DNA from 2 places in the Streptomyces sp. AN091965 genome. Region 1 is predicted to be linked to the other one. Evidence: riboswitches for the same ligand, from Rfam matches in the RefSeq annotation. Region 1 holds a riboswitch; the other holds the start of a gene.

Region 1 (10,431 bases):
CGGGCGGCAGCCCGGAAAGGTCGTCGGCGCGCGAGGGCGCGGCGTACGGCGTGGCCGGCGCGCCGCCCAAGTAGTGCCCCCAGGCCGCGGTGATCTTGTCGCGGGTCATCCAGGGCGTGTCCGTGAACTGCCGCGCCGACCAGGTGTCCTGGCGGTCGTCGAGCCCCGGCTGGTTCAGCAGCTGGAAGCGGACGGGCGGGCCCTGCCGGTCGCGCGCCCGCAGCGCCACGGCCGCGGCGAGCCCGGCCCCGGCGCTGTGGCCGCCGACCGCGATCCGCTCCGGGTCGACGCCCCACTCGGCCGCGTGCTCGACCGCCCAGGCCAGCACCGCGTACGTGTCGTCGAGGGCGGCGGGGTACGGGTGCTCGGGGGCCAGGCGGTAGCCCACCGAGATCACCACCTCGCCGGAGCTCTCCGCGATGCGGGAGGCCCAGGGGTGCTCGGTGTCCACGTCGCCCATGACCCAGCCGCCGCCGTGCATCCAGACGACGGCGCCCCGCGCGCCCCGCGGGCGGTAGACGCGTACGGGCACCGCCGGATCGCCGGGCACCGTGCGGTCCTCGATCTCCATGCCCGAGGTGTCCGGCGCCGGCACGGAGGCGGCCAGCTCGGCGAGGTTCTTGCGGGCGGTGACGGGGTCGGACAGGTCGGCCCGGGGGATCAGTGGGACGAATGCTTCGAGTTCGGAGTCCATGGCGGTCATCCTCACGGCCGCGACCACCGGGAAGCAGCCGCCAACCGTCGGGCAACTCGCCCGTTCCACGCACCGATCGGCGCCCACCTCCGGCTCGGGGTCGCGCCTCCCGGACCGCCGTGGCGGGCCCGGCACGCGGCCCGGCGTACGGTCGCCCGGACGTGACACCCACGGATTTCATTATTCAAGTTTGACTAGTGCGCCATCACGGTATACCTTTCTCCGCGTGGTCAAGTTTGACTACGCAGATGCACCAGAGCCTCATCAGCAAGGGAGCCCGTATGACTCATCTGCCCGACACCGGATACGCCCCGACCGCCGAGGACCGCGCGAGCCTGGACGCCTGGTTCGCCGCGTACGACGCGGCGAGCGGCAAGCGTGACGTGGAGCGCATGGCCGACATGGCGGTGTTCCCGCTCAACCTGGTGAGCGACGACTCCCAGGGGGACGGCCGGTCGGCGCAGTGGGACCGGCAGCAGTTCGTCGCCACCATGACGCAGGTGATGGGCGACGGCAGCCAGGACATCACCTTCGAGTCCACCCGGACCCCGGTGTTCCTCTCCGCGTCGATGGCTGTGGTCTTCACCGACTCGACGATGACGGCGGACGGCCACACCCAGCAGCTCCGGTACGCCGACATCCTGCTCAAGCGGGACGGGACCTGGGCGTTCCAGACCATGATCCAGGGCGGCTGGGGAGACAACCTGTAAGGCGGGCGACGGCCGGGACCGTCCCTGTCGTGCCGCGCGGGCGCCTAGGAGCGGCGCCTGCGCAGCACGACGAAGGCAGCGCCGACCGCCACCACGGCGGCCGCTCCCCCGGCGACGGGGAGGATCGGCACGCCCTTGTCTCCGTCGTCGCCTTCGGCTTGAGCGGCACACTGCGGGCCGTCAATTGGCCCGCCCTTTTCCACGGTTACTTCGCCCGCTCGCGTACTCTCCCCCGGATGCACCGGCTCGGCGAAATGCACGGCAAACGTACCGGGCTCGGCGTCACAGCGAACCTGAGCACGCGCCGCAAACGACACCTTGCCCGTGGACTTCAACTCCACCGGCTTTTGGAACACTTCGGAACGCAAGGTCGCACCCTCGTCGAGTTCCGGATTCACCAAGGACAACGTGACGCGCTCACCGGGACGCGCGGCACCCGGCGTGACCGTCAACTCACCGCTGCCACTCGCGTCCGCGAAGGCGCTCGGCACGGCCACCGAAGCGGCCCCGAGCAGCAAAGCCCCCACAAAAGCGGCGCGTACACGTGACATAAGATGCAGTCCTCGGGTTCGGATAACCAGGGTCGACTCTGGTGACGGGTCCGTTTTCAGCGATCTTACCGGGGGATTTGCGAGCAGTGCACGGACTACCGTCGCCCGCCCTTCGGCATGCCATCACGGGCGAACACCGAGTTCTTCCACCAGCACGCAACTGAAGGGGAGCCGTGCGCATTTCCCGTTGGTCCCGGTCCGTCGCCGTGGGGACGGGCGGCGTCGTCCTCGCCGCCCTGGCGACCACCGCGTCGGCGCAGGAATCCATAGCCGGGCCGGGCACGCCCCGGCCCGGATCGGACGGAGCGCCCGGCGGCGTCAGCGCGTCCGCCCCGCCGAAGAGCGGCGCCGGCTGGACGGTCGAGGACGCCGAGGACTTCTGGACCTCGGGACGCATGGCGGCGGCGGTCCCGCCACCCCCCGCCAAGGGCCGCGCGCCGCGGGACGCGCGCCCGGACAGCGCCACGAAGGCCACCGCGAGCGCCGCGGCCGCCCCCCGTGTGCGCGCGGCGGCCGCCGCCCCCGCCGCCACCGCCTACAAGGGCGCCAAGACCATCGGCGTGCTGTACTACGTCGACAGCGGCATGAAGGCACACAGCTGCACGGCCAGCGTCGTGCACAGCCCCAAGGGCAATCTGATCCTCACCGCCGGGCACTGCGGCCCCGGCAAGAAGCACGCCTTCGTGCCCCAGTACCGCACGGGCAAGCCCGCGGCCCAACAGCCCTACGGCATCTGGGCCGTCGACCGGTTCTTCAAGGACCCCCGGCACACCGACACAGGGCCCGGCTCCAACCTCGACTTCGGCTTCGCCACGCTCAAGCCCGACAGGAACGGCCGCCACATCGAACAGCGCACCGGCGCCAACACCCTGACGCGCACCCCCGGTTACCGCGTGCCGGTCACCGTCATCGGCTACCCGAAGGCGAAGTACGCCCCCAAGGACCGGGCGATCAAGTGCCGCACGACGACGGACCGGCTGCCCGGCTACAAGCAGCTGCGGATGAAATGCGCCGGTTTCCACGGCGGCACCTCCGGCAGCCCCTGGCTGATGAACTTCGACGAACGGACCCAGCGCGGCCAGGTCGTCGGGAACCTCGGCGGCGCGGGCGGCGGCGGGTCGAGCAGCGCCGTCTCGTACGCGCCGTTCTACGACGACGAGGTGTTCAAGCTCTACGACGACGCCGTCGCGGACGTCGCCACCGTCCGGCGCCCGCCCCTGCCCTACGCGCTCGGCATCGGCGAGACCTGGCAGCACGCCAAGCAGCTCGCCGCGGGCGACTACACCGGTGACGGCAAGGCCGATCTGCTCGCCGTGTGGGCCAGCGGAGAGGTCACCCTGCACACCGGCGACGGCAAGGGCGGCTTCAGTGCCCAGCGGCGCCTCAAGGCGCCCAACGGCACCTGGAAGCACGCCGCCACGATCACCGGCGGCGACTTCGCCGGCGGCCGCCGCTCCGACCTGGTCGTGCGCTGGTCCGACGGCGAGGTCACGCTGTACCCCGACGTGTCCACCGCGGGCTTCGGCCGGGAGGTCCGGCTCGCCAAGGCCGGGTCCACGTGGAAGCACGCCACCCGGATCACCGCGGGCCGCTTCAGCGGCAACGACCGCGCCGACGACCTGGTCGTCCGCTGGAGCGACGGCGAACTCACCCTCTACCGCGAGGCGGGCGACGGCTTCACGAAGGAGACCAGGCTCCAGAAGCCCAACGCCACCTGGAAGCGCGCCGCCCTCCTCGTCGGCGGCGACTTCACCGGCGGCGACCGCTGGGACGTCGTCGTGCGCTGGTCCGACGGCAAGCTCACCCTGCACCAGGACGTGGGCGCGGGCGGCCTGGGCAGGAAGACGCAGCTCGGCGGGGCCGGCGCGCTGTGGAAGCACGCCACGGTGGCGACCGCCGGCGGCTACACCGCGGACGGCCGCCCCGACGACCTCGTCGTCCGCTGGAGCGACGGCGAGGTCAGCCTCTACGCCGACACCACGACCAGGCTGGGCACCGAGCGGAACCTCGTACCGCCGAAAACGGCCTGACATCCGCGCCGCCGACCGCGACCGGCGGCGCCCCCGTGCGCGGACCGGGTAACGTCGGCGGGAACGGCGCACGTACGCGGCAGCACAGGTCCGCGCGCACGAACGCGGGAGAGCCACCCTGAACGAGCCGACCACCGGGCCGACCACGCCGCCCGTCACCGACGGCCGCCGCGCCAAGGGCGAGCGGCGGCGCCGGGCCCTCATCGAGGCCACCGTGCGGGTCATCGCGCGCGACGGCGCCGCGGGCGTCACCCACCGCACGGTGGCCCGCGAGGCGGAGCTGCCCACGACCGCCACGACGTACTACTTCAGCAGCATCGACGCCCTCCTCACCGCGGCGCTCACCCAGTGCATGGAGGAGGACTCCGCGCGCATCGAGGCCCTCGTGGAGGCGCCCGGCGGCGCCACGCTCCGGGCGCTCGCGGAGCTCATGGCGCGGCTCCTCAGCCCGCCCGGGCACCTGCTCGCGGAGTTCGAGCTGTGCCTGCTCGCGGCGCGCCGCCCGGAGCAGCGGGCGGCGACCCGGCGCTGGCACGAGGCGCTCGCCGCGTTCGCCCGCCGTTTCACGCACGAGCCGCTGCGCGTGAAGCTCTTCACCCACGCCTACGACGGGCTGCTGCTCCAGGGCCTGCTCGCGGACAAGCCACCGACGGCCGACGAGTTCGAGGAACTGCTGCGGGAGCTCCTGCCGGAGCCCGGCCCGGACGCGCCGTAGCCGACGGGGCCGGGCCGCACGTCGGCTCCTGCCGGTGACCGCGCCGTCAAGGTCCGACACGCCCTCGACTACAGTGGGGGCGGGCCGTGACTGGCGCTGAGGTGGAGCACCACCGGGGAGCGGCCTGACGCAGATGTCGATGCCGTGCGCCTGGGCGACTGGTCAACCACGCCTGGAGGCGGCCATGTCCCCGACCACTTCGACGGTCCCTGCCCAGCTCATGGACGGCACCGCCCTCGCCCGCCGCGTGGGCGAGGAGACCGCGGCCCGCGCCGCCGAGCTGACCCGGCGCACGGGCGCGGCGCCCTGTCTCGCGACCGTGCTCGTGGGCGAGGATCCCGCGTCGGTCACGTACGTACGGATGAAGCGGAACCGCTGCGCGAAGGCGGGCATCGTCTCGCGGCACGTGGCGCTGCCCGCCGCGACCACGACCGAGGAGCTCGTCGCCACCCTCGGCGCCCTCTCCGAGGACCCGACCGTGCACGGCATCCTGCTCCAGCACCCCGTCGGGGACCACATCGACGAGCGCGCCGCCTTCGAGGCGATCGCGCCGCACAAGGACGTCGACGGCGTCACGCTGAGCTCGTTCGCCGCGATGAGCTTCGGGCGGCCCGGCTTCGTGTCCTGCACCCCGGGCGGGATCATGCGCCTCCTCGACGCGTACGACGTCGACCTCGCCGGGAAGCGGGCCGTCGTCGTGGGCCGCAGCGCGATCCTCGGCAAGCCCGTGGGCATGCTGCTCCTCGCCCGGGACGCGACCGTCACCTACTGCCACTCGCGCACCGCCGAGCTGTCCGCGCACCTGCGCGAGGCGGACGTCGTCGTGGCGGCCGTCGGCAGGCCCGAGCTGATCCGCGGCGAGGACATCAAGCCGGGCGCCGTCGTCATCGACGCCGGGTACAACGCGGGCAACGTCGGCGACGTCGACTTCGACGGCGCCCTGAGCCGGGCCCGCCTCATCACGCCGGTCCCGGGCGGCGTGGGGCCCATGACGATCGCGGTGCTGCTGGAGCAGACGGTGACCGCCGCGGAGCGGCAGCTGGGGGCGCGCGCCGCACGGTGACGAGCCGCATCCCGCTCCGGCCCGTACCACCAACTGCTGCTTTCAACGGGTGTTGACCCGCCGTTGACCAACTCCCCCTACGTTTCCACCAGTTGCGGCGACACTCCGTCGCCGCACGGTCACCAGGGGGTTCGATGCGTCGCAAGAAGGCTCTCCTCGCCACGGGCGCGGCAGTGTTCAGCATGGCGCTGCTCGGTACGGCCGGGCCGGGCGCGAGCGCCGACGAGGACGGCCGCAGGACGGTGGCCGTCCCGGAGGTCGTGGGCAAGGACGCCGCGCGCAAGATGGCCGAGCAGCGGCCCCTCGTCGCGGCGGCCGACGTCATCAAATGGGCGCAGGAACGCGGCCGGTACGAGGGCTTCACCGGCATCGCCCTCGAACGCGGCCGCGTCGCCCTGTACTGGAAGGGCGAGCTGCCCGCGCGGATGCGCAAGGCCGTCGCCACGGCGCGCGGCAAGGCACGGGTGCGGATCGTGGCGGCCCCGTACTCGCTCAAGGAGCTCAAGTCCGCTTCGGCCCGGCTCCAGGAGCGGCTGCGGGCCGAGCCGTCGCTCGGCCACACCGTGAAGATCCCGACGGACGGCAGCGGACTCGTCATCGCCGCCGACCCGGGCCGCAGGGCGGCGGCCGCCGCACCGCGCAGGGCCGCCGCCCTCAAGAGGGACCTGGGCGTGCCGGTGCGCACCGTCCGCGAGGGGAAGATGAAGGAGCGCAGCCGTGACAACGACTCCCACCCCTGGTCGGGCGGCGCGCTCATCAAGATCAACGGCGTGCCCTGCTCGTCCGGGTTCGGCGTGCGCGACGGGTCGGGCGCACAGTACCTCCTCACCGCCGCGCACTGCGGCCAGCAGGGCGCCCGGACCACGAACGGGGCCGACCAGTACATCGGTACGGTCGGACCGCGCCACCAGCCCCACGACGTCATGCTGGTCCCGACGTCCGACGTGGACAACTTCATGTACACGGGCGGCCGGGGCGACGAGCGCGGCGTCCGGGTCGAGGGCTGGGACTGGGTGTACACCGGCGAGTACCTGTGCCAGTCCGGTGTCACCAGCGCCGCGGAGACCGGCGGCCCGGTCTGCAACCTGAAGGTGCTGTACTTCTACAACGACTCCGAGGACCTGGTGGAGGCCGAGCAGATGGACGGCCGGACGCCCCTGCGCGGCGGTGACAGCGGCGGTCCGGTCTACTCGGGGGCCGCCAACGGGGGCGCGATCGCCAAGGGCACGTCGACCCGCTCGCTGGGGTCGAAGATGGGCTTCCAGGACTTCGGCACTGCCTGGCGCGACTTCGGGGTGTGGATCGACAAGTAGGCCCGGCCGCCCGGGGCGTTCACAGCGCCTCGCGCAGCAGCTGCACCGGGTGCCACGCGGTGCGCTCCGTGCCGTGGAAGATCTGCTGGCGGCACGAGGCACCCGTGGCGACCACGACGGTGTCGGCGGACGCGGCCCGCACGGCGGGGAAGAGACGGTCGGCTCCCACGGTCATCGAGAGGTCGTAGTGCTCGGACTCGAAGCCGAAGGAGCCGGCCATGCCGCAGCAGCCCGCGTCCAGTTCGGTGACCTCCACTCCGGGGATGCGGCGCAGCAGCGCCATGGTGGCTGCCGTGCCGACCTCCGCCTTCTGGTGGCAGTGGCCGTGGTAGAGGAGGGTGCGCCCGTTCAGCCAGGAGTCGGGGCGCAGGGTGAGGCGGCCGTCGTCGATGGCGTCGCCGAGCAGCTCTTCGATCTGCTTCACCCGGGCCGTGACCGCCTCGCGGGCCGAGTCGCGGGGCAGCAGCGCCTTGTGCTCGTCGCGCAGGGTCATCAGGCAGGACGGCTCACAGCCGGTGATGGGGGCGTCGGCCGGGGTGGTCTCGGTGAGGCGGTGGACCAGCTGGAAGGCCTTGTCGCCCGCGTCGTCCAGGAGGCCCTTGGACAGGCTGGCCCGGCCGCAGCAGCCGCCGCTCTCCAGGTGCACGTTCCACCCGGCGTGTTCGAGCAGCTCCACGGCCGCCTGCCCGATCTCCGGCTCGGTGTACGTGGTGAAGGAGTCGGCGAGCAGCACGACGGTGCCCTGAGTGGTCGTCGCGGCGGGCGTGCGGCGGCCGAACCAGCGCACCAGGTTGCGGCGGGCGTAGCGCGGCAGCGGACGGTGGCGGGTGATGCCGAGGGTGCGGTCGAGCAGGCGGCGCAGCAGCGGGAAGCGGCCGGGCAGGTTGGAGAGCGGGGCGGTGGCCGAGCCGAGGCGGTTGAGGGTGCGGATCGCCCCGAAGATCCGGGAGCGCAGCGGAACGCCGTGCTCGTCGTGGTGGTGGGCGAGGGCCTCCGCCTTCAGTGAGGCCATGTCCACGCCGAGAGGGCACTCGCTCTTGCACGCCTTGCACATCAGGCACAGGTCGAGGACCTCGTGCAGCCGCTCGTCGCCGAGCGCGGCGTGCGGGTCGGGCGCCGAGAGGGCCTGGACGAGGGCGCCGGCGCGGCCGCGCGTGGAGTCCTCCTCGTTGCGCGTGGCCATGTAGGAGGGGCACATGGCGCCGGTGCCGGACTTGCGGCACAGGCCGATGTTCATGCAGCGGTCGGCGGCCGCGCGCATCCCCCCGGCCACCTCGAAGTCGAGCCGGGTGCGCAGGCCGGGCGCGGGCGGCAGCGCCGCGTCGCGCAGGTGCTCGGTCATGGCGGGGGCGTCGACGATCTTGCCGGGGTTGAGCCGGTCGTCCGGGTCGAAGAGGCCCTTGACCTGGCGCATGGCCTCGTACAGCGCGTCGCCGAACAACTCGCGGTTGAACTCGCTGCGGGCCAGGCCGTCGCCGTGCTCGCTGGAGTTGACGCCGCCGTACTCGGTGACGAGGTCCTTGACCTCCTCGGCGACCTCGCGCATCGTCCTGCGCTGCTCGGGGTCGGTGACGTCGAGGAACGGGCGGATGTGCAGACAGCCCACCGAGCAGTGCCCGTAGAAGCCCGCGGTGAGGCCGTGCCGGTCGAGGACCTTCTTCAGCCGGGCCGTGTACGCGGGCAGGTGGACGGGGTCGACGGCGGTGTCCTCGATGAACGCCAGGGGCCGCTTGGTGCCCTCGCTCGCGGCCATGAGCAGTCCGAGGCTCGACTTGCGGACCTTCATCAGGGCCGTCCGGTCGGCGGAGGTGACGGCCCTGAGGGTGTGGTAGCCGTGGCCGTGCCGCTTCCACAGGGTGGTCAACCGGTCCAGGCTGCCGAGGAGTTCGCGCTCGTCGTCACCGGTGAACGACACGAAGAGCAGCGCGTCAGGGTCGCCTTCGAGGACCGCGGACAGGGACGCGTACTCGATCTTCTGCCGGGACAGGTCGAGGATCGTGCGGTCCATCAGCTCGACGGCCGCCGGGTCGCAGGCGAGCGCGTCCTGGGTGGCCTCGATGGCCCCGGCGACCGAGGTGAAGTGGCCGACGGCGAAGACCGTGTGCGCCGGTTTCGGTACGAGGTCCACGAGCGCCCGGGTGGTGACGGCCAGGGTGCCTTCGGAGCCGACGACGAACTTCGCCAGGTCGAAGGGGGTGTCCTCGCGGGCGAGCCGGTCAAGGCGGTAGCCGCCCGCGCGCCGCCAGTGCTGCGGGAAGCCGTCGGCTATGGCGTCGGCGTGGGCGGCGACGAGCCGGGGCAGTTCGCGGTGGATGCGGCCGTCCAGGGTGTCGAACCCGGCACGGCTCGCGTGCTCCGCGGCGGTGAGCGGCGCCAGGTGCGTGCTCGTCGCGTCGGAGAGCACCACGTCCAGGGCGCGCACGTGGTCGATGGTCATGCCGTAGCGCAGGGAGCCGCTGCCCGCCGAGTTGTTGCCGATCATGCCGCCGACGGTGGCGCGGTTGCTGGTGGAGGTGTCGGGGCCGAACATCAGGCCGTGCGGGGCGGCGGCGCGGTTCAACTGGTCCTGGACGACGCCCGGTTCGACGAGGGCGGTACGGCCCTCCGGTTCGAGCGCGACGATGCGGCGCATGTGGCGGGAGAGGTCGAGGATGATGCCGGGGCCCGTGGTCTGCCCGGCGAGGCTCGTCCCGGCCCCGCGCGGCACCACGGACACGCCGTGCTCGACGGCCGCGGCGACGGCCGCCCGCACGTCGTCGGCGTGCCGGGGGAAGACGACGCCGAGCGGGGTGATGGCGTACATGCTGGCGTCACGGGCGAACAGATGGCGGCTCACGGAGTCGAAGCGGACCTCGCCGTCGAGGTCGGCGCGCAACCGCCGGGCGAGTTCGCCGCCGAGCTCATCACGCTCGGCCTCCGTGCTCTCGATGCTGGATGTCATACGACACGCTCCGGGGGCGAAGGGAGTACGGGGACTTGCGGGGGGGGCGGCGCGGGTCCGCCGGTGCGGCGGACCCGCGCCCGGGGGTGGCTCAGGCCGTGCGGAGGTGGTCGAGCCCCGCGGCGAGCCCCTCGGAACCGACCGCGATCCCGGCGAGCTCCAGGCCCATCTGCACCCCGGCGAGGGTCCCGGCGAGGGTGAGGTCGTTGAAGTGGCCGAGGTGGCCGATGCGGAAGACCTTGCCCGCGAGCCGCCCGAGGCCCGTGCCGAGCGACATGTCGAACCGCTCCAGGACGATCTTCCGTACGGCGTCGGCGTCCTGGCCGTCCGGCAGGAGCACGGCGGTCAGCGACCCTGAGTGCTCCCGGTCGTCGGCGCACAGCACGTCGAGTCCCCAGCCCCGCACGGCCGCCC
Region 2 (10,431 bases), 4.3 Mb from region 1:
GGCAAGGGCGGCTTCCTCCAGTACCAGTTCGTCGTCGGCCACGGCCAGGAGGAGACGCTGCGGCGCATCGTGCAGCGCATCGCCCGGCACCGCTGCCCGTCCTTCCTCGCCGTGCTCAAACGCTTCGGCGACGCCGACCCCGGCTGGCTCTCCTTCCCCGTGCCGGGCTGGACCCTGGCCCTGGACATCCCGGCACACCTGCCCGGCCTCGCCCAGCTCCTGGACGGCCTGGACGAGGAGGTCGCCGCCGCGGGCGGCCGCGTCTACCTGGCCAAGGACTCCCGGATGCGCCCCGACGTCCTGACCGCGATGTACCCCCAGCTCCCCGCCTTCCGGGCCCTGCGCGCGGAGCTGGACCCCGGCAACGTCTTCCGCTCGGACCTCTCCCGCCGCCTGGACCTCTAGCCGTACCGGGGATCTTTCAGCCCGTCCGGCGATTGAGGACGAGGCGCGAAGCGCCGATAAAGCGGGGGCACGGGGGCGGCAGCCCCCGGTTCGGGAAGGGGCGGGCCTGGGGCGCACCCGCGAGGGCCCACCCCCACGCACCCCACCCAAGGAGAGCCATGAAAGACGCCTTCGGCACCCCCCAGTCCCTCCTGGTCCTGGGCGGCTCATCGGAGATCGCCCAGGCCACGGCCCACCGCCTGGTGACCCGCCGCACCCGCGACATCTGGCTGGCGGGCCGCCCGTCGCCCGCTCTGGAACGCTCCGCGCAGGCCCTGCGCGACCGGGGCGCCGACACCAGGACCGTGCCGTTCGACGCCCTGGACCCCGAGTCCCACGAGACCGCCCTCGGCAAGGTCTTCGCGGAGGGCGACGTCGACATGGTCCTGCTGGCCTTCGGCACGCTCGGCGACCAGGCCCGCGACGAGGCCGACCCCGTCGCCGCGACCCGCGTGGCCCAGACGAACTACACCGGCGCCGTCTCCGCGGGGCTGGTCTGCGCCCGCGCCCTCCAGGCCCAGGGCCACGGCTCGCTCGTCGTGCTCTCCTCCGTCGCGGCCGAACGCGCCCGCCGCTCCAACTTCATCTACGGCTCCAGCAAGGCGGGCCTCGACGCCTTCGCCCAGGGCCTGGGTGACGCGCTGCACGGCACCGGCGTGCACGTGATGGTCGTGCGCCCCGGCTTCGTGCGGTCGAGGATGACGGCGGGCCTGGAGGAGGCCCCCCTCGCGACGACGCCGCAGGCCGTGGCCGTGGCCATCGAGGCGGGCCTGCGCCGCCGCGCGGAGACGGTCTGGGTCCCCGGGAGGCTGCGCCTGGTGATGTCGGCCCTGCGGCACGTGCCGCGGCCGGTCTTCCGCCGCCTGCCGGTGTGACCGATGTGACCGATGTGACCGGTGCGGTCCAGGCGGCCGGTGCGGGCGCGGCGGGTCAGCGGGCGGGCAGGGTGTCCCTGGCCGCGGCCTGCGGCGGCACCGTGGACCCGCCGAAGGTGAACTCGCGCAGCTTGCGCCACACCCCGTCGGCCCCCTGCTCGTAGAGCGCGAAGCCGGTGCAGGGCCACTGGGCCTCGTAGTCGGCGAGGTCCTCGTACGCCCGGTCCATGGCGTCTTCGGCGATGCCGTGCGCCACGGTGACGTGCGGGTGGTACGGGAACTGCAGTTCGCGCGCGAGCGGCCCGGACGCGGCGCGGACCCGCTCCTGGAGCCAGGAGCAGGCGGAGCCGCCCTCCACGACCTGGACGAAGACGACGGGCGAGAGGGGCCGGAACGTGCCGGTGCCGGAGAGCCGCATCGGGAACGGCCTGCCCGCCGCCGCCACCGACACGAGGTGGTGCTCCACCGCGGGCAGCGCCGCGGCGGCCACCTCGGTGGGCGGCAGCAGCGTGACGTGCGTGGGGATGCCGTGCGCGGCGGGGTCACCGAAGCCCGCACGCAGCTCCTGGAGCAGGCTGCCGTGTGGCTCCGGGACCGCGATCGACACACCGATCGTTACGGTCCCCACGTCGTACTCCTGTCGTCGTGTGGTGGGCAGGGGGGTGCCGCCGTGCCGTGGAACGGCGGCCGTGCTGCTCGGCCTGTGCTCGGGTGGAGCTCAGTGCTTGGCGGGCAGGAAGCCCACCTTGTCGTACGCCTGGGCGAGGGTCTCCGCCGCGACGGCGCGCGCCTTCTCCGCTCCCTTGGCCAGGATCGAGTCGAGCGTCTCCGGGTCGTCCAGGAACGCCTGGGTCCGGTCCCGGAAGGGGGTGACGAACTCGACCATGGCCTCGGCGAGGTCGGTCTTCAGCGCACCGTAGCCCTTGCCGGCGTACTTCTGCTCCAGTTCCGGGATACCGGTACCGGTGAGCGTGGAGTAAATGGTGAGGAGGTTGCTGACGCCCGGCTTCTTCTCCGTGTCGTACCTGATCACCGTGTCGGTGTCGGTGACCGCGCTCTTGACCTTCTTCGCCGTGGCCTTCGGCTCGTCGAGGAGGTTGATCAGACCCTTCGGGGTGGACGCCGACTTGCTCATCTTGATCGTCGGGTCCTGCAGGTCGTAGATCTTCGCCGTCTCCTTGAGGATGTACGGCTTGGGGACCGTGAAGGTCGCGCCGAAGCGGCCGTTGAAGCGCTCGGCCAGGTCGCGGGTGAGCTCGATGTGCTGGCGCTGGTCCTCGCCGACCGGGACCTCGTGGGCCTGGTAGAGCAGGATGTCCGCGACCTGGAGGACCGGGTACGTGAACAGGCCGACGGAGGCCCGGTCCGCGCCCTGCTTGGCCGACTTGTCCTTGAACTGCGTCATGCGGGAGGCCTCGCCGAAGCCCGTCAGGCAGTTCATGACCCAGGCGAGCTGGGCGTGCTCGGGCACGTGGCTCTGCACGAACAGGGTGCAGCGCTCCGGGTCGAGACCGGCGGCGAGCAGCTGGGCGGCGGCGAGCCGGGTGTTCGCGCGCAGCTCGGCCGGGTCCTGCGGAACCGTGATCGCGTGCAGGTCCACGACCATGTAGAACGCGTCGTGGGACTCCTGGAGGGCCACCCACTGGCGGACCGCGCCCAGGTAGTTCCCGAGGTGGAACGAGCCTGCGGTGGGCTGGATCCCGGAGAGCACACGGGGACGTTCAGAGGCCATGCCCAGCATTCTCTCAGGTGCCGCCCGTTGGTCGGGAACGGGCCGGGAACGGGGGCGCCACGGGTGGGAACCGATGCGGGCCGGGCGGTGTACCAAAGATGTGAGTGCACGGGGGAAGGCTCTGGAAGCGGCTCCGGGGCGGACGACGGGGCGGGCGCTGGAGGGGGACGGCATCGGCGTCGACGAGGCGGCGGTCATCGCGCGCGTGCGCGCCGGGGAGGCGGAGGCGTACGCCGAGCTGGTACGTGCCTTCACCGGCATGGCGCTCAGGGCCGCGACCGCGCTCGGCGCGGGCGCCGACGCCGAGGACGTGGTGCAGCAGTCCTTCTTCAAGGCGTACCGCGCCCTGGGACGCTTCCGGGACGGCTCGGCGTTCAAGCCGTGGCTGCTCGCGATCGTGGCCAATGAGACGAGGAACACAGTGCGTTCGGCGGCGCGGCGCCGCTCGGTGACGGTCCGCGAGGCCGCGCTCACCGAGCCGGAGCCGCTGATACCGGAATCGGCGGACCCGGCGGTCGCGACCCTGGAGCGCGAGCGCCGGGCCGCGCTCCTCTCCGCCCTCGACGGCCTCAGCGAGCACCACCGCCTGGTCGTCACCTACCGCTATCTCCTCGACATGGACGAGGAGGAGACGGCCCAGGCCCTCGGCTGGCCGCGCGGCACGGTCAAGTCCCGGCTGAGCAGGGCGCTGCGCAGGCTGGAGCGGCTGGTGCCGGCGGCCTCGGCGGAGCGGACGGGAGGTGAGGGGCGTGGCTGAGCCGGAGCGCGAGCGCCCCGAGCGCCCGGGACAGGACCGGGCGGACTGGGGTGTTCCGGTGGACGGGGAGCTGCCCGAGGAGCTGCGGGCGCTGGGCCGGGCGCTCGACCGGCCGGAGAGCGGCGAGACGATGGTCGAGCGGGTCCTGGCCCAGATCATCGCCGAGGGCGCGCTGGTGCGGCGCCCCGGCCCCGGGGACCGGCTCCGCGAGGCCGCGCGGCGCCTGCGGCGGGCCCTGCGGGCGCGCCGCGGGGCCGTCGCCGCTGCGGTGTGCGGGCTGCTCGCGGTCCTCGCGCTGACGCCGCCGGTGCGGGCCGCCGTCGTCGACTGGTTCGACTTCGGCGGCGTCGAGGTGCGGTACGACCCCTCGCCGCCGCCGCGCTCCGGGGGCCCGCCCGGCTGCGGCGGGCCGCCGGTGTCCTTGGCGCGGGCCGCCCGCGAGGCCGGGTTCCGGCCCGTGGTGCCCCGGGCGCTGGGCGCGCCGGACGCGGTGACGGTCACGCCTGCGCCGCGCGGCCGCTCCCTGATCACCCTGTGCTGGCACGCGGAGGGCGGGCGCACGGTCCGCCTCGACCAGTTCCCGGCGCCCCTCGACCCCGGCTTCACCAAGCTGATCAAGGGCGACCCCGAGTGGGCGGACCTGGGCGGCGGCGCCCCGGCCCTGTGGTTCTCGCGCCCGCACCGCCTGGAGTTCTGGCTGCGGGACGCCTCCGGCGGGCGGTGGTCCCGCTCGGTGCGGACGGCGGGCCCGACGCTCCTGTGGACCGACGGCCGGAGGCTGACGCTGCGCCTTGAGGGCGTGCCCTCGAAGCGCCGGGCGATGGAGGTGGCGAGATCGGCCGGGCCGGAAGGGAACCCGCCGCGGTCGGCCGGTGTACCAGAAGTGAAGTGCGACGGCGGCGCGGAGAGCCCGCGCCCACGAGCCACAGGGGGCCGGACATGCGCATCCGAAGGAGCACGGCGAGGCGACTGACGAAGACGGGAGTGCTGCTGATCGTGGCTTGGTTCGTGGCGCTGTTCCTGGGCACACCCAGCGCGTCGGCGGGCGGCCCGACCAGCGTGCTGATCACCTCCCCGGAAAGCACGGAGTCGGCCTCCTTGTACTACGCCGACGGGGAGTACGGCCGCCTGGAGTCCCTCCTGGGCCAGTCCGCCCGGGGCACCCGCGAGCGCCCGCCGGGCCTGGGCGTGGGCACGGGCCGCCAGATCAACGTCACCTGGCTGATCCACGACGTGCGCCCCTGGCGGGTGGACCGCGTGTACCCCGAAGGGAAGGGCCCGATCTGGATCCACACCAGCACGGACGTGGACTCGATGAGGGGCACCTGGCACAAGGCGGAGCGCCCCGGCGCCCTGCGCGCCCTCCTCAAGTCCCTCCACGTCCTGGGCAAGCAGTCCGACGACGGCTATGCGGGCATCCCCCCGGCCGACCCGGCCGGGTCCCGGTCCCCCGCCGGGGCCCCCGTCCCCGCCACTGCCGGGCAGCCCGATGCCGACACGGCCTGGGGCCGGTCCTGGGTGATACCCAGCGCGGCAGCGGGGGCCCTGGCGGGCGCGGCGGCGACGCTCGTGTACCAGCGCCGGACCGCGTCCGCCTGAGCCGACCGCGGGGTCAGCCCGTGGGCAGCCCGGGCGCCGGGTACGCGGCCATCAGCTCGGCCACCTCGCCGCGCACCTTCGCCAGCGCGTCCTCGTCCCCGGTCCGCGCCGCCTGGACGCCTCGGTCCACCCACTCCGCGACGGCCGCCATGTGCTCCGCCCCGAGCCCACGGGACGTCAGGGAGGGGGTCCCGATCCGCACCCCGGAGGGGTCGAAGGGCTTCCGGGTGTCGAAGGGCACCGTGTTGTAGTTGACGACGATCCCGGCCCGGTCGAGGGCCTTCGCCGCGACCTTGCCCGGCACGTCCTTGGGTGTGAGGTCCATCAGGATCAGATGGTTGTCCGTACCGCCGGAGACGAGGTCGAAGCCGCGGGCGAGCAGCGCCTCGGCGAGGGCCTTGGCGTTGGTGACGACGGCGTGGGCGTAGTCGCGGAAGGACGGCTGCGCGGCCTCGTGCAGGGCCACGGCGATCGCGGCGGTGGTCTGGTTGTGGGGCCCGCCCTGGAGCCCGGGGAAGACGGCCTTGTCGATGGCCTTGGCGTGCTCCGCGCGGGCGAGCAGCATCGCCCCGCGCGGCCCGCGCAGCGTCTTGTGGGTGGTCGTGGAGACCACGTCGGCATAGGGGGCGGGCGAGGGGTGGGCGCCGCCCGCGACGAGCCCGGCGATGTGCGCGATGTCGGCGACGAGCACGGCCCCGGCCTCGCGGGCGATCTCGGCGAAGGCGGCGAAGTCGATGGTGCGGGGCAGCGCGGTGCCGCCGCAGAAGATCAGCTTGGGCCGTTCCTTGAGGGCGAGTTCACGGACGGCGTCGAGGTCGATGTGCCCGGTGTCCTCGCGGACGCCGTACTGCACTCCGCGGAACCAGCGGCCGGTGGCGGAGACGCCCCAGCCGTGGGTGAGGTGGCCGCCCATCGGCAGGGCCATGCCCATGACGGTGTCGCCGGGCTCGGCGAAGGCGAGGTAGACGGCGAGGTTGGCCGGGGAGCCGGAGTAGGGCTGGACGTTGGCGTGGTCGGTGCCGAAGACGGCCTTGGCGCGGGCGACGGCGAGGCGCTCGACCTGGTCGATGTTCTGCTGGCCCTCGTAGTAGCGGCGGCCGGGGTAGCCCTCGCTGTACTTGTTCTGGAGGACGGTGCCGGAGGCTTCGAGGACGGCGGCGGAGACGTAGTTCTCGCTGGGGATGAGGCGCAGGGTGTCGGCCTGGAGCTGTTCCTCGGCGGTGACGAGGGCGGCGAGCTCGGGGTCGGCGGCGGTGAGCGCCGGGTGCCGCGGTGCGGGAGAAGGCACGGCGGAAGGGGAAGGAGAAGAGTGACTCATGGCGTCCTCCGGGGCGAGCGGTGATGTGTCCGGTCGTGGTCCCGGGGTGCCCAGGCGGGCGGCACCTCGAAGGTTCTGCCTCGCACGGCTTCCTCAGGGTCGATTCCCTGTGCGCCAGTCGCCGCGCTGTGGAAACCAGCGTAACGGTCAGGCCACCGTGTCAGGGTTCGCGTGCGGGGCGAGCGACGATAGGTATTGGGCCACGAACCCGCTCTGTCCCCTACGACACGCGAGAGCCTCCTTGCGCCGTTAGTAGCCGTAGGAATCGCACGACGACGTGCGAACGTGAGAAACGGAGACCCCGTGACTGCTACGGAAGACCTCATCGCCTCGGCCGAAGCGCACAGCGCGCACAACTACCACCCCCTGCCCGTCGTCGTCGCGTCGGCACAGGGCGCGTGGATGACGGACGTCGAGGGCCGCCGGTACCTCGACATGCTCGCCGGTTATTCGGCACTCAACTTCGGCCACGGCAACCCGCGTCTCATCGAGGCCGCCAAGGAGCAGCTGGGGCGGGTGACACTGACGTCACGCGCGTTCCACCACGACCGTTTCGCGGAGTTCTGCGCACGGCTCGCCCGGCTGTGCGGCAAGGAGATGGTGCTGCCGATGAACACGGGCGCGGAGGCCGTGGAGACGGCGGTGAAGACCGCCCGGAAGTGGGGCTACCGCGTCAAGGGCGTGCCCGAGGGCCGGGCCCGCATCGTGGTGGCGGCGAACAACTTCCACGGCCGGACGACGACGATCGTCAGCTTCTCCACGGACCCCGAGGCCCGTGCGGACTACGGCCCGTACACGCCGGGCTTCGACATCGTGCCGTTCGGTGATCTGGGGGCGCTGCGGGACGCCGTCACCGAGGACACGGTGGCGGTGCTCATCGAGCCGGTCCAGGGCGAGGCGGGCGTGCTCGTGCCGCCGCCCGGCTATCTCCCGGGGGTGCGGGAGCTGACGCGCGAGCGCGGGGTGCTGTTCGTCGCGGACGAGATCCAGTCGGGGCTCGGCCGCACGGGGCGGACCTTCGCGTGCGAGCACGAGGACGTGGTGCCGGACGTGTATCTGCTGGGCAAGGCGCTGGGCGGCGGTGTGGTGCCGGTGTCGGCGGTGGTGGCGGACGCGGACGTGCTCGGGGTGTTCCGGCCGGGTGAGCACGGTTCGACGTTCGGCGGCAATCCGCTGGCGTGCGCGGTGGGCCTGGAGGTCGTCGCGATGCTGGAAACGGGCGAGTTCCAGCAGCGGGCGACGGAGCTCGGCGAGCATCTGCACGCGGAGCTCGGGCTGCTCGCGGGCTCCGGGAAGGTGGTGGAGGTGCGCGGGCGCGGCCTGTGGGCGGGTGTCGACATCGACCCGTCGCACGGCACGGGCCGGGAGATCTCCGAGAAGCTGATGGAGCGCGGTGTCCTGGTGAAGGACACCCACGGCTCGACGATCCGGATCGCTCCCCCGCTGGTGATCAGCAAGGAGGACCTGGACTGGGGGCTCGACCAGCTCCGGGCGGTGCTCGGCTAGCCGCCGACGGCGGGGGGCGGTGCCGCCGCCCCCCGTGCGCGGTGCGCGTCGGCGGCGCTGTCGAAGGCGGTGTGGAAGGCGCTGTCGAACGCCTCGGTGCCGAGGGCGGTGCGGCAGCGGGCCGTGGCCCGGTCGACGTCGGCGCGCTCGGCCTCCGGCAGCGGGGTGCCCTCGGCGGCGCGGAGCGCGGCGGCCCGGCCGAGGAGCCCGGCGGCCTCCGGGTGGGCGCCCGCGAGGGAGCGGGCGCCCGCGAGGCCTTCGAGGGCGAGGGCGACGGCGCGGTTGTCGCCGGTGGCGCGGGCGGCGTCGAGGCCCTCGCGGTGGAGGTGCTCGGCGCGGGTGGCGTCGCCGCGCTGTTCGGCGGCGTAGCCGAGTTGGGCGAGGATCAGGGCGGCGCCGGAGCTGATGCCGAAGCGGCGGTTGAAGTCGAGCCAGGGCAGCAGGAGGCGTTCGGTGGCGTCCAGGTCGCCGCGGCGGCGGGCGCCGAGGGCGAGACCGGTCTCGGCGAACTGCTGGGCGGGCCGGTGGGACTGGCGGGCGGCCAGCCGGGCGGCGCGTTCGTGGTGGTCGGTGGCGCGGGTGTCGTCACCGGTGAGCAGGGCGAGGCGGCCGAGCCGGGAGAGGCGGAAGGAGACCTCGGTCCAGAGTTCCAGTTCCTCGGCGCCGCGGGCGCCCTCGTGCTGGAGCCGGGCGGCCTCGTCGTAGTCGGCGGTGATCTCGGCGAGCACGCCGAGCTGTTCGGAGGACTGCAACTGCCCCCAGCGGTCGCCCAGTCCGGCGAAGAGGCCGGCGGCGCGGGCCGCGTCGCGGCGCAGCACCGCGAGGTCGCCCGCGTACAGGGCGCGGGTGGCGCGGGTGCTGAGCGCGGCGGCCTCGCCCCAGCGGTCGCCCGCCGTGCGGAACTCGGCGAGGAGCGCGTCGACGCGCTCCCCTTCCTCCGGGGTGCGGTCGAAGCCGCAGCGGGCGAAGGCGAGCAGCCAGCGGGAGCGGGCGCCGGCGCCGTCGGTGCCGTGGGCGCAGCCGGAGCCGTGCGCGCAGGCGTCCTCCCCGGCGAGGAGCGAGAAGGCGCCCCGCGCGGCGGAGGCAGAGGCCCGCGCGCGCCCGTGCCCGGCGGGCAGGCTCAGGGCGAGGACGAGCGAGCGGATGGCTTCGGTGAGGCGGCCGCGCAGATACCAGTACCAGGTCAGGGAGTTGACGAGGCGCAGCGCGAGCGCGGTGTCGGCCTCGGCGGCGGCCCAGTCGAGGGCGGCGCGCAGATTGACCGTCTCGGCGTCGAGGCGGCGCAGCCAGTGCCGCTGGTCGGGGCCGTGCAGGGCGGGGGCGGCGCGTTCGGCGAGGTCGGCGTAGTGGTGGGCGTGGCGGCGGGCCATGACCTTCGACTCTCCCGCCTCGGCGAGACGTTCGAGGCTGTACGCGGCGACGGACTCGAGGAGGCGGTGCCGGACAGGGCCGCCGCCGTCGGGGCCGGGGCCGGGGCCCGCGGTCGCGAGGAGGGAGCGGTCGACGAGCCGGGCGACAAGGTCAAGCACGAAGCCGCCCCCGGCTTCCGGGCCGTCCCCCGCCCTCGGGTCCCCCCAGTCCTGCGACTCGCCCCCGACCTCCGGGCCATGCCCGAACACCGGGTCGCCCCCCGCCTCCGGGCCACCCCAGCCGTGCGACTCGCACCCGGCCTCCAGGGCACGCCCGGCCTCCAGGCCACCCCAGGACTGCGACTCGCCCCCGACCTCCGGGGCACGCCCGAACACCGGGTCGCCCCCCGCCTCCGGGCCACCCCAGGACCGCGGCTCACGCCCGGTCTCCAGAGCGCCCGCCACCGAGCCGCCCCAGACCTGCGGCTCGTCCACGGCCCGCGTGCCGCCCCCGGCCTGGGGCTCATTCACGGCCCGCGCCCCGTCCCCTGCCTCCAGGGCACCCCTGACCTCCGAGGCACGCCCCGACGCCGGGTCGCCCCAGACCTGTGGTTCGCTCCCCGCCCGGGTCCCTTCCCCGGCCCCGCCCAGGACGGCCTCCGCGCTTTCCAGGGTGAACCCGCCTCGGAAGACGGCCAGTTGGCGCAGGGCGCGGCGCTCGGGCGCGGAGAGGAGCTCCCAGCTCCAGTCGATCATCGCGCGCAGGGTGCGCTGGCGGGCCGGGGCGTCGCGGCGTACCTGGCTGAGGAGGCGGAAGCGGTCGTGCAGACGGTCGGCGAGGGCGTGTACGC

What was found. A riboswitch is a leader RNA that binds a small molecule or an ion and turns the genes downstream of it on or off. The one in region 1 is predicted to bind ZMP and ZTP.
Region 2: another riboswitch for ZMP and ZTP. It lies ahead of glyA (serine hydroxymethyltransferase); the one in region 1 lies ahead of MQV74_RS06400 (bifunctional 5,10-methylenetetrahydrofolate dehydrogenase/5,10-methenyltetrahydrofolate cyclohydrolase).

The regions. Positions count from the first base shown of each region.
Region 1 is NZ_JALDMY010000001.1:1,648,030-1,658,460, forward strand. It holds gene MQV74_RS06375 (alpha/beta hydrolase) at 1-694, opposite strand, end outside; gene MQV74_RS06380 (DUF4440 domain-containing protein) at 976-1,404, shown strand; gene MQV74_RS06385 (hypothetical protein) at 1,449-1,955, opposite strand; gene MQV74_RS06390 (trypsin-like serine peptidase) at 2,129-3,985, shown strand; gene MQV74_RS06395 (TetR/AcrR family transcriptional regulator) at 4,188-4,700, shown strand; ZMP/ZTP riboswitch at 4,777-4,863, shown strand; gene MQV74_RS06400 (bifunctional 5,10-methylenetetrahydrofolate dehydrogenase/5,10-methenyltetrahydrofolate cyclohydrolase) at 4,885-5,763, shown strand; gene MQV74_RS06405 (S1 family peptidase) at 5,898-7,076, shown strand; gene MQV74_RS06410 (FAD-binding and (Fe-S)-binding domain-containing protein) at 7,096-10,017, opposite strand; gene MQV74_RS06415 (pyridoxal-phosphate-dependent aminotransferase family protein) at 10,109-10,431, opposite strand, start outside.
Region 2 is NZ_JALDMY010000001.1:5,947,745-5,958,175, reverse strand. It holds gene MQV74_RS25460 (FAD-binding protein) at 1-405, shown strand, start outside; gene MQV74_RS25455 (decaprenylphospho-beta-D-erythro-pentofuranosid-2-ulose 2-reductase) at 564-1,319, shown strand; gene MQV74_RS25450 (2'-5' RNA ligase family protein) at 1,375-1,947, opposite strand; gene trpS (tryptophan--tRNA ligase) at 2,038-3,051, opposite strand; gene MQV74_RS25440 (RNA polymerase sigma factor) at 3,152-3,808, shown strand; gene MQV74_RS25435 (hypothetical protein) at 3,801-4,781, shown strand; gene MQV74_RS25430 (hypothetical protein) at 4,748-5,407, shown strand; gene glyA (serine hydroxymethyltransferase) at 5,421-6,725, opposite strand; ZMP/ZTP riboswitch at 6,767-6,857, opposite strand; gene rocD (ornithine--oxo-acid transaminase) at 7,029-8,231, shown strand; gene MQV74_RS25415 (ATP-binding protein) at 8,228-10,431, opposite strand, start outside.